Regions from separate parts of the Paenibacillus sp. FW101-FHT12H11 genome, predicted to be linked through region 1. Evidence: predicted binding sites of a transcription regulator. Region 1 holds the regulator's gene; the other holds the start of a gene.
The links. Region 1 encodes Rex, which represses fermentation and respiration genes when NADH is low (regulators of the CRP and FNR family bind a similar motif). Its sites were predicted from a motif close to TTGTGAAATATTTCACAA; they were not measured.
Positions count from the first base shown of each region.

Region 2: the regulator Rex is predicted to act here: its motif matches at 2,351-2,368, upstream of AC3WTJ_RS33425 (cytochrome ubiquinol oxidase subunit I).

Region 1 is NZ_JBYTCO010000002.1:630,735-635,246, reverse strand. It holds gene dinG (ATP-dependent DNA helicase DinG) at 1-2,446, shown strand, start outside; gene AC3WTJ_RS08465 (redox-sensing transcriptional repressor Rex) at 2,449-3,069, shown strand; gene AC3WTJ_RS08460 (inorganic phosphate transporter) at 3,115-4,116, opposite strand; gene AC3WTJ_RS08455 (DUF47 domain-containing protein) at 4,179-4,512, opposite strand, start outside.
Region 2 is NZ_JBYTCO010000013.1:79,710-84,221, reverse strand. It holds gene AC3WTJ_RS33445 (disulfide oxidoreductase) at 1-70, opposite strand, end outside; gene AC3WTJ_RS33440 (DsbA family protein) at 67-780, opposite strand; gene AC3WTJ_RS33435 (redoxin domain-containing protein) at 847-1,365, opposite strand; gene AC3WTJ_RS33430 (cytochrome c biogenesis CcdA family protein) at 1,408-2,121, opposite strand; gene AC3WTJ_RS33425 (cytochrome ubiquinol oxidase subunit I) at 2,551-3,900, shown strand; gene AC3WTJ_RS33420 (cytochrome d ubiquinol oxidase subunit II) at 3,897-4,512, shown strand, end outside.

The DNA.
Region 1 (4,512 bases):
TGGCATTGACCATGAGCGGCCTCATCAGGCTGATAGCGACGCAGAGGTTACTGCTGAAATCTGGATCAGATGTCTGGAAAGGCTGATTGGACTGCCTCTCCTTACGGTTCAGCGGTTGCAGCATATTTTTGAGAATAGCTCCAGCGATTTGGGTTGGTTTTTGGACGAAATATGTTTATATAAAGAATCGATTACGAGCATTGATACGGATACGAATCGTTATTTCCGTCAATTCACGCTGAATGTCACCGATTGGGGCGAAGAGGATGACATCCGCGGCCCTTCGGATGAAGATGGGTTAGGGGCTTCTTTCAAACAATTTCATCAAGGCTTGAAGCTGGCGCTTCAGCAGAAGTTTGAGATTTTCGAAGAGCGGGAATCGCAAGAGCAAATGATCTACGAAGTAGAGAAATCGCTGGAGAACGATCAACATTTGATGATTGAGGCAGGAACGGGCACAGGGAAATCACTTGGCTATTTGATTCCAGCCCTTTATTATGGCATCAAATATGAGAAGAAAGTGGTTGTCTCCACGCACACCATTAACCTGCAAGAGCAGCTCAGAGAGCGGGATATTCCGCTGCTGAAAGAGATATTTCCGGTTCCTTTTAGGGCGGCTGTGCTTAAAGGAAGAAGTCACTATTTGTGCTTGCGCAAATTTGAGACGAAACTGACAACGCGTGATTACGAGAATGGCAAAGAGGATCCAATTACAGCGGCACAAATGGTCGTTTGGCTGAGTGAAACGGAACACGGGGATGAAGAGGAAATCCATTTTGGGAATAAAGGCGCTCAATTCTGGTATTCGGTAGCCAGCGATACAGACTCGTGTCTAAACCGGATGTGCCCATGGTACAAAAAGTGCTTCTATCATCGCGCACGTAATGACGCCAATACGGCTGATGTGATCATCACGAACCATTCCCTTCTGTTTACCGATATGAAGGCGGAGAACCGCCTCCTGCCGGCTTACAAGCACCTTGTGATTGATGAGGCACATCATTTCGAAGAAGTGGCGAGTAAACATCTCGGTATCGAGCTGCACTCCTCAGCGATGTATCATTCCTTGACCTGGCTATACAAAGATAATCGGAGCGGCCAGCTGCCGATGCTGCGGTTTAGATTGCAGAAATCGGATGAGCAGCAAGAACGGGCAGCGGCATGGAGTCATACGATTGACGGCCTTTTCCCAAAAATCGTGCAGATTAAAGAGGATTGGGATCGGCTGAGCGAATCACTCTATGAGCTGCTGTCGTCCAAAAGCGATCCGTCGCAAACGGAGAATTCCACGTATGTCCTGCGTATGAAGCCGGAGACATTGCCTGCTAATTGGCACGAGATGCTGGCCATGGAGGACAATATTTATCTGAATGCCAATGATTTGCTTCGCACGCTGGATAAATTGTTAAGCGATGTGAAGGAGCATCAGGACGTGTTCGGGGTCCAAGGCTTAGTAACGGATCTTAACGGCACCGTGAAAGAGCTCTATGAGCATCGAGATGCCCTTCATTTCTTTATGAAAATGGCGGATGATGGTTATGTCTACTGGATGGAAGCAGGGACGTACGCCAGGGCGAAGTCGCTTCAGCTGATCTCAGTACCGACGGACGTCAGCGGCTTGCTTCAACAGCATTTCTTTGAGACAAAAGAAAGCATCATCATGACCTCGGCGACTTTGTCCGTGAACAAATCCTTTCAATACTCCGCTGATCAATTGGGCCTAGTGATTCCGCAGGATGAAGAGAACGGTAAGCTCAAAACGGTTCAATTGCCTTCTCCTTTTAACTATCGTGAGCAAGCTTTGGTTGTTATTCCAAGAGATTTTCCTACGATTAAGGGGGCAGGGGATCCCGTTTTCATTGCATCCCTCATTGAATCCTTAAGTGAAGTCGCTATCGTGACCAAAGGTCGAATGCTGATCTTGTTCACATCCAATCGGATGCTCAAACAGATTTATGCCGGGATGAAAGACTACTTGAAAGCCTATGGGATTACTGTGCTTGGCCAAGGGGTAGACAGCGGCAATCGCAGTAAATTAACCCGTATGTTCCAGGATAACAAGATGTGCGTGCTGCTTGGCACCAGCTCATTCTGGGAAGGTGTAGACATTCCTGGAGATGCGCTAAGCTGTTTGGCCATTATTCGGCTGCCGTTCCAACCTCCGAATCATCCGCTCGTTGAGGCTAAATGCGAAAATATTAAGAAACGGAACGAGAACCCGTTTATGAAATTTTCTGTGCCGCAGGCGGTCATTCGATTTAAACAAGGCTTCGGCCGGTTAGTTAGACGCGCATCAGACAAAGGGATTGTGATCATCTACGATACGCGTGTCATCGAAACCTTCTATGGCAAGCACTTCCTCTACTCCCTGCCAGGACCCAAAATCGAGCATATGACAACGGAACAAATGTTACCAAGGATTGAGCAGTGGATGGGGGAGGCGTAGAAATGAAATCACAAAAAATATCGGAAGCTGTTGTTCGCAGACTGCCCATCTATCTACGGTTCCTGAACGAGCTTGCCATGAAAAATGTCGCAACGGTATCTTCGCAGGATTTGGGTCAAAAACTTGATCTGAATCCGGCCCAGATTCGTAAAGATTTGGCCTATTTCGGTGAGTTCGGTAAAAAAGGCATCGGATACGATATTGCTTATTTGATCGAAAAAATAAGACAGATCCTCAAACTGGACCGGCATATCCAGGTGGCTCTAGTTGGAGCGGGGAATCTTGGCCGCGCATTATGCAATTATAATACTTATCTGCGGAATGATATGAAAATTGTCGCTGTTTTTGATGCGATGCCCTCCAAAGCCGGAGAGACGATTAATAATTTGACGGTTCAACCGATGGGGGAAATGAAGGCTGTTTTATCGGAGTTAGGCGTGCGAATCGGGATTATAACTGTGCCAGCGAGTGAAGCTCAAAATGTGGCCAATCAGTTTGTTGCTTGCGGCATTGAAGCTATTCTGAATTTTGCGCCGGTCATTATTAAGGTTCCTCCGGAAGTTCGCGTGCATTATGCGGATTTTACAACGGAGCTGCAAAGTTTGGCGTACTATTTAGACTAAGAAATAAAAAGAAACCGTCAGGACTTCCTGACGGTTTTTCTGTATTTAGAAGATCAATCTGAAAATAAGGAAGTATATGGAGTATGCTAGCGCAATGCTGATCGGTATGGTAATGACCCAAGTAATCAACATGCGGCTGACGGTTCCCCACTGAACTTCATGGAAACGCATGACACTGCCTGTCCCGATAATCGCGGAGGAAATAACATGTGTTGTTGATAACGGTTTTCCGATATGGGTGGAGAATTGAATGACGAGTGACGATGTGAGATCGGATGCAAATCCGTTAATCGGTTCGATTTTGACAATTTTTCCGGATACGGTCTTGATGATTTTCCATCCTCCGATCGAAGTTCCCAGACCCATTGCTAGTGCCGCTGAAATTTTAACCCATAGCGGAACGTCCAGCGTCGTTTGAACATCGGCTGCGACTAGACCGAAGACGATAATACCCATCGCTTTTTGTGCATCGTTACCGCCATGCGAGTAGGAGAGCAACCCGGCAGAAATAATCTGCAAAGTCCTGAAAACACGATTAAGCTTGGATCTGGACGTATTACCGGACCATATGACGATGTACTTGATCAAAAGCATGATGACGTAACCAAGGGCGAACGCAATGATCGGTGAAAGAATCAAGATGATAATGATTTGCGTAAAACCACTCCAATTTACCGCGTGCACACCGGCACCGGCGATCACCGCACCGGCAAGAGCTCCGAGCAGGGTGTGGGAAGAAGAGGAGGGAATCGCAAGATACCATGTCAGAAGGTTCCATATGATCGCCGCGAGCAGGGCTGCGATGACGATTTCAACGCCATTGGCAATTTGGGCTGGGTTTGCGATACTGCCTCCAACCGTTTTGGCCACTTTGGAGGACACCATCGCACCAACAAAGTTAAGTGTCGCTGCCATGGCAATAGCTACCCGAGGACTGAGCGCGCGCGTAGATATGGATGTGGCAATCGCATTGGCTGTATCGTGAAATCCATTGATGAAATCAAAAAGTAAAGCTAGTACAACAATTACGATCAAATAAGTTAACATGATTTCCTCCTAAGAGCCTTCCATTCGGAAAACTATCTTCGTACACATAGACCGGTTAAGTCTTATGAATAACGAAGTACTACGCTATCTAGGATATTGGCTACGTCTTCGCAAGCGTCCGTTGTTTCTTCCAAGCGCTCATAAATTTCTTTTAGCTTAAAGTCTTCGTATACATCTTTGCGCGTGATGAAAATTTGACGGATTCCTTCACGCATCAAGCGATCGCCGTCATTCTCAAGCGAGTTAATGGCAACTGTATGTTCAGGAATTTGCATATATTTTTTCTTCGCAAGCAATTTGAATGCATCAAGCATATGTTGGCAGGAATCCACGATGACAGCCGAGAAGTCTTTCATATATGTATCCGTATGCGAGACGTTCAAATAGTCAAAACGA
Region 2 (4,512 bases), on a different contig from region 1:
ATGTTGCTGTAATAGAGACAATCCACGCGATATATAACAAATAGTTCTGCAGATTAGGGTGTTTAATCATAACTTGTTAGCCTTTAATTGTTTGTCTAACATCGATTTCATCTTATTTATATCGAATGGAGCATCCAGGATCGCGCCGTTTATCATGATGGTAGGTGTTTGTTTAATTTGATATTTCGCAACAAGATCACTATCAACTTTAACTTGAGACAATGTCTGTTGATTTTGAAGATCCTCTTTCAATTTGACCAAGTCAATATCTGGTGAAGTCTTCTTAGCAATTTCAATCATCTTTTCATCTGTTATCCAAAGTCCATCATGATTCTCTTGCGGTTGTGCATCAAATAAAGCTTTGTGAAACGGCCAGAATGCATCTGGATTTTGGTTAAATACAGCCTCACCAGCAATAGCTCCTTTTTGGGATTCAGCCCCATGAAATAACACGTTTATATAAGCAAACTTCACCTTCCCTGTATCTATATACTCCTTCTTCAATTGTGGGTACACGCTTTCGCCCCAAGCTTTACAGGAAGGACATTTATAATCACCAAACTCAATAAGGGTTATTGGTGCACTGTCTTGTCCTACGGTTGGTTGATTAACAAGGGAAACTTGCTCTTGGAAAGTGAGGGGTTGTTGATTTTTCTCTGAATTCTTTTGAGTGATAACAAATAATATGACCAATAACACAATAACGACTAGAGTGATTAATACTAAAGGTTTTAAGCTATTCTTGGGTTGTACAGCATATTGTTTTTTAGGTTTTGACACTTATTCATCCTCCAATCGATTTGTAACTCATAAAAAGTAGTAGTCGTTAATTTCATTGTTTAACTTTTATTCCTGAAGTTTATTAATCCTGTTAAGGATATCCGTTTCCTTCATTTCTCCAACAAATATATCCCTAATCTTCCCGTCAGTCCCTATATAAAAGGTTGTGGGATAAGCCGTTACTTTATATTCTTTTCTTAAAATATCTTTATCTAATAAGATTGGAAAGGTAACTTGATGCTCTGTGATAAAACTTTGAACAGTTATCCTACTCTCGTTAAGATTCACGCCAAGAACGATAACATTTTTGTCCTTCCACAACGCATATTGTTTTTGTAAAGCAGGCATCTCTCTTACACATGGTGGACAAAACGTACCCCAAAAGTTTAAAACAACCGCCTTTCCTTTCAGATCAGATAACACATAGTCTCGTCCATCAAGCCCTTTTAATGTAAAATTCGGAGCCTTGGATCCTACTTTGACAGGAGACTCTTTTTTCATAATGTTTAAGACTAGAGTAACAGCTACTAGCAATAAAACCACAGATAAAACGACAACTTGTATAGTTTTCTTTGAATTTATCATTCAAACTCCTTTCACTGCCTCTACTCTGATCTATGAGAAAGTTTAAAAACCGGTAAAACCGCCATATAGTTGAATCAACCAGATGGTGATACTTGACATTTTATCTGTATAAAGAAGAATACCTGTTATAACCACCATCAATCCACCGATTTTCATCAGTATAGCTGAGTATTTTAAAATCCAACTCAATTTACCCAGAAAAAAAGCCATCATAAAAAAAGGAATAACAAATCCAAGGATAAAGGAAAGAATATAAAATACAGCATAGTCAGGCCTTGTGACACCTACTGTGAAAATAGCCGATAAAATGGGACCTATACAAGGAGTCCATCCAGCAGCAAATGAAATACCTACCAACAATGAACCGATATACCCTGTTCGTTGTCCTTTAAAATTAAAACGTTTCTCTCTCATAAGAAAATGAGGTTGAAATACCCCAAGAATAACAAACCCCATAACGACAACCAATAAACCGCCAAGCTGTTGAATTAAATTTCGATTATTAGAAAATAGGTCACCTACAAGGCTGGCGGATAATCCCAAAGAAAAAAAGATGATGAAGAAACCCATAACAAAGAAGAGTGTATGAATGATCGCCCTTTTCTGTAATAAACCTCTACCAATCGTTAAATCTCTCACTGATATTCCTGTAATGTAAGATAAATATGTAGGGTACAACGGGAGACAACAAGGTGATAGGAATGATAATAAGCCCGCACCAAACGCTAACCACAAGCTTAAGTCTAAAGAATTCAAATGGGTTCCCCTTTCTTGAAGTGAGAACTATCTTTTCGTGTTACTTTCAGCAGGATTTACGTTCACGGACCTTTCATTTATTGCGAGACATCTACATCACCTCTCGTTCATCAATCCTCTTATATTAACAAATTATCATATGTTCATTTAATATATCAATTTGTTCTCATAATGTTCATTTTCCCGTTAGTAAAGTTGTAAAACTTTGTTCAATTCGTATTCACAGATTATGTGAAAATAATCACATACAATGGAGTACACTAATTTCATAACGAAATAAAATTTACCAGAGGGTGATACAACTTGGTCCCATTTCGAAAACATGAAAAGCGATTAATGTACCTCATGTTCAGCGTTGCTTTTGTCATGTTGGTTTCATTTATTCGCAAACTTTTTTAACCTAGATTAACGAAAAGGAGATGATTTCACATGCCTACCTACGATTCCGTGTTTTATAGCCGTCTACTAACAGAGACTACATTGGCGTTTCATATCATTTTCGCTACAATCGGCGTTGGTGTTCCCGTCATGATCCTGTTGGCTGAACTCGCTGGCATTAAACGCAAAGACCCCTACTACACATTATTAGCACGAAGATGGGCCAGGGGTTTCGTTATCACCGTTGCTATTGGCGTGGTTACCGGTACAGCCATTGGCCTTCAACTCAGTTTATTGTGGCCTACCTTTATGCAAATTGCCGGACAGGCCATTGCGCTTCCATTATTCCTAGAAACCTTTGCGTTTTTCATTGAAGCTATATTCCTAGGTATTTACTTATATACATGGGAACGATTAAAACCAATGCATCATCTCCTTCTACTCGTGCCTGTTGTCATCGGCTCCTCCGCTTCAGCTTTTTTTATAACTACTGTCAATGCATTTATGAATACGCCTCAAGGATTCTCACTAAAAGACGGCTTAATTACGAATGTTCAACCGATATTAGCTATGTTTAACCCTTCTATGCCAACCAAAGTAGCGCATGTGCTCTCCTCTGCTTATATGACAAGCGCATTTATATTGGCAGCTATTGCAGCCTACTCTCTTCTTAAGAAAAAAGATGACATCTTATATGCTAAAAAGGCATTAAAATTGACTGTCACCGCCGGTCTTGTATTTGCTGTGACTACAGCACTTATTGGTGATTTATCCGCAAAGTTTCTAGCTCAAAATCAGCCAGAAAAACTTGCAGCAGCGGAGTGGCATTTCGAAACCACGGCCAACGCGCCGCTCATTCTGGGTGGTATTCTAACTGATGGTAATGAAATTAAATATGCTTTGAAAATTCCATACGCACTCAGCATTTTAGCTGGAGGTACTCCTAGTTCTGAAGTAAAAGGGCTTAATGAGATCCCCCCTGATCTTCGTCCTCCTCTATACGTTCATTACTTTTTCGATGCTATGGTAGGTATAGGTGTGTTCGTGATTGTTGTTGCTATTTTTCATTTGTGGTACGCAAGAAAAAGATCCGTTAAACCTTATCCTAAATGGCTATTAGCGATTATAGTAGCTTGCGGGCCCCTTTCCATGCTTGGTATTCAATGCGGATGGTTTTACGCTGAAGTTGGGCGTCAACCATGGATTTTACGTGGGTATCTAAAGGTTGCAGATGCGGCTACTACCTCTCAAAACGTGGATATGATGCTCGTGCTTTTTTGTTTCCTTTATATCGTACTAGCACTCACCGCGGTCAAAGTGTTATCTAAACTCTTTAGAAAAAGCGATGTCGCAGACGAATTAATGGCTCTTGGCATTTTCGGGGGGAGGACAAAGAAATGAGTCTTGAAGTAATAGGAATTACGGTTTTATGGATTTTTTTATACGGGTATTTAATCGTAGCATCCATTGACTTCGGTGCAGGTTTCTTCAGTTATTATTCTGTAATTACAATGAAACAGCATATCATCCATAAAATTATTGAGCGCTATCTTTCTCCTGTCTGGGAAGTAACGAATGTCTTTTTAGTCTTCTTCTACATTGGAATGGTTGGATTCTTCCCGGAAACAGCACGTTATTATGGTACCGCGCTTCTCGTTCCAGGCAGTATAGCCATCATATTGCTTGCCATTCGAGGAGCCTACTATGCCTTCAGCAACTACGGTTCGAAGGATAATAAATGGTATATGCTCATCTATGGAGCAACTGGCTTGCTCATCCCTGCAACCCTCTCTACGGTACTTACCATTTCAGAAGGTGGAATCATTAGTGAGCATAATGGATTGATCCTCCTTAACTGGCAAAGGCTGCTCGGCAGTCCCTATACCTGGTCCGTCATTTTACTGTCGTTGGTCAGTGTTCTTTACATTTCTTCCATGTTTCTTTCGTATTATGCATACAGAGCAGAAGACAAGCCCGCATTTAAAATCTTACGTGGGTACGCCCTCTTTTGGA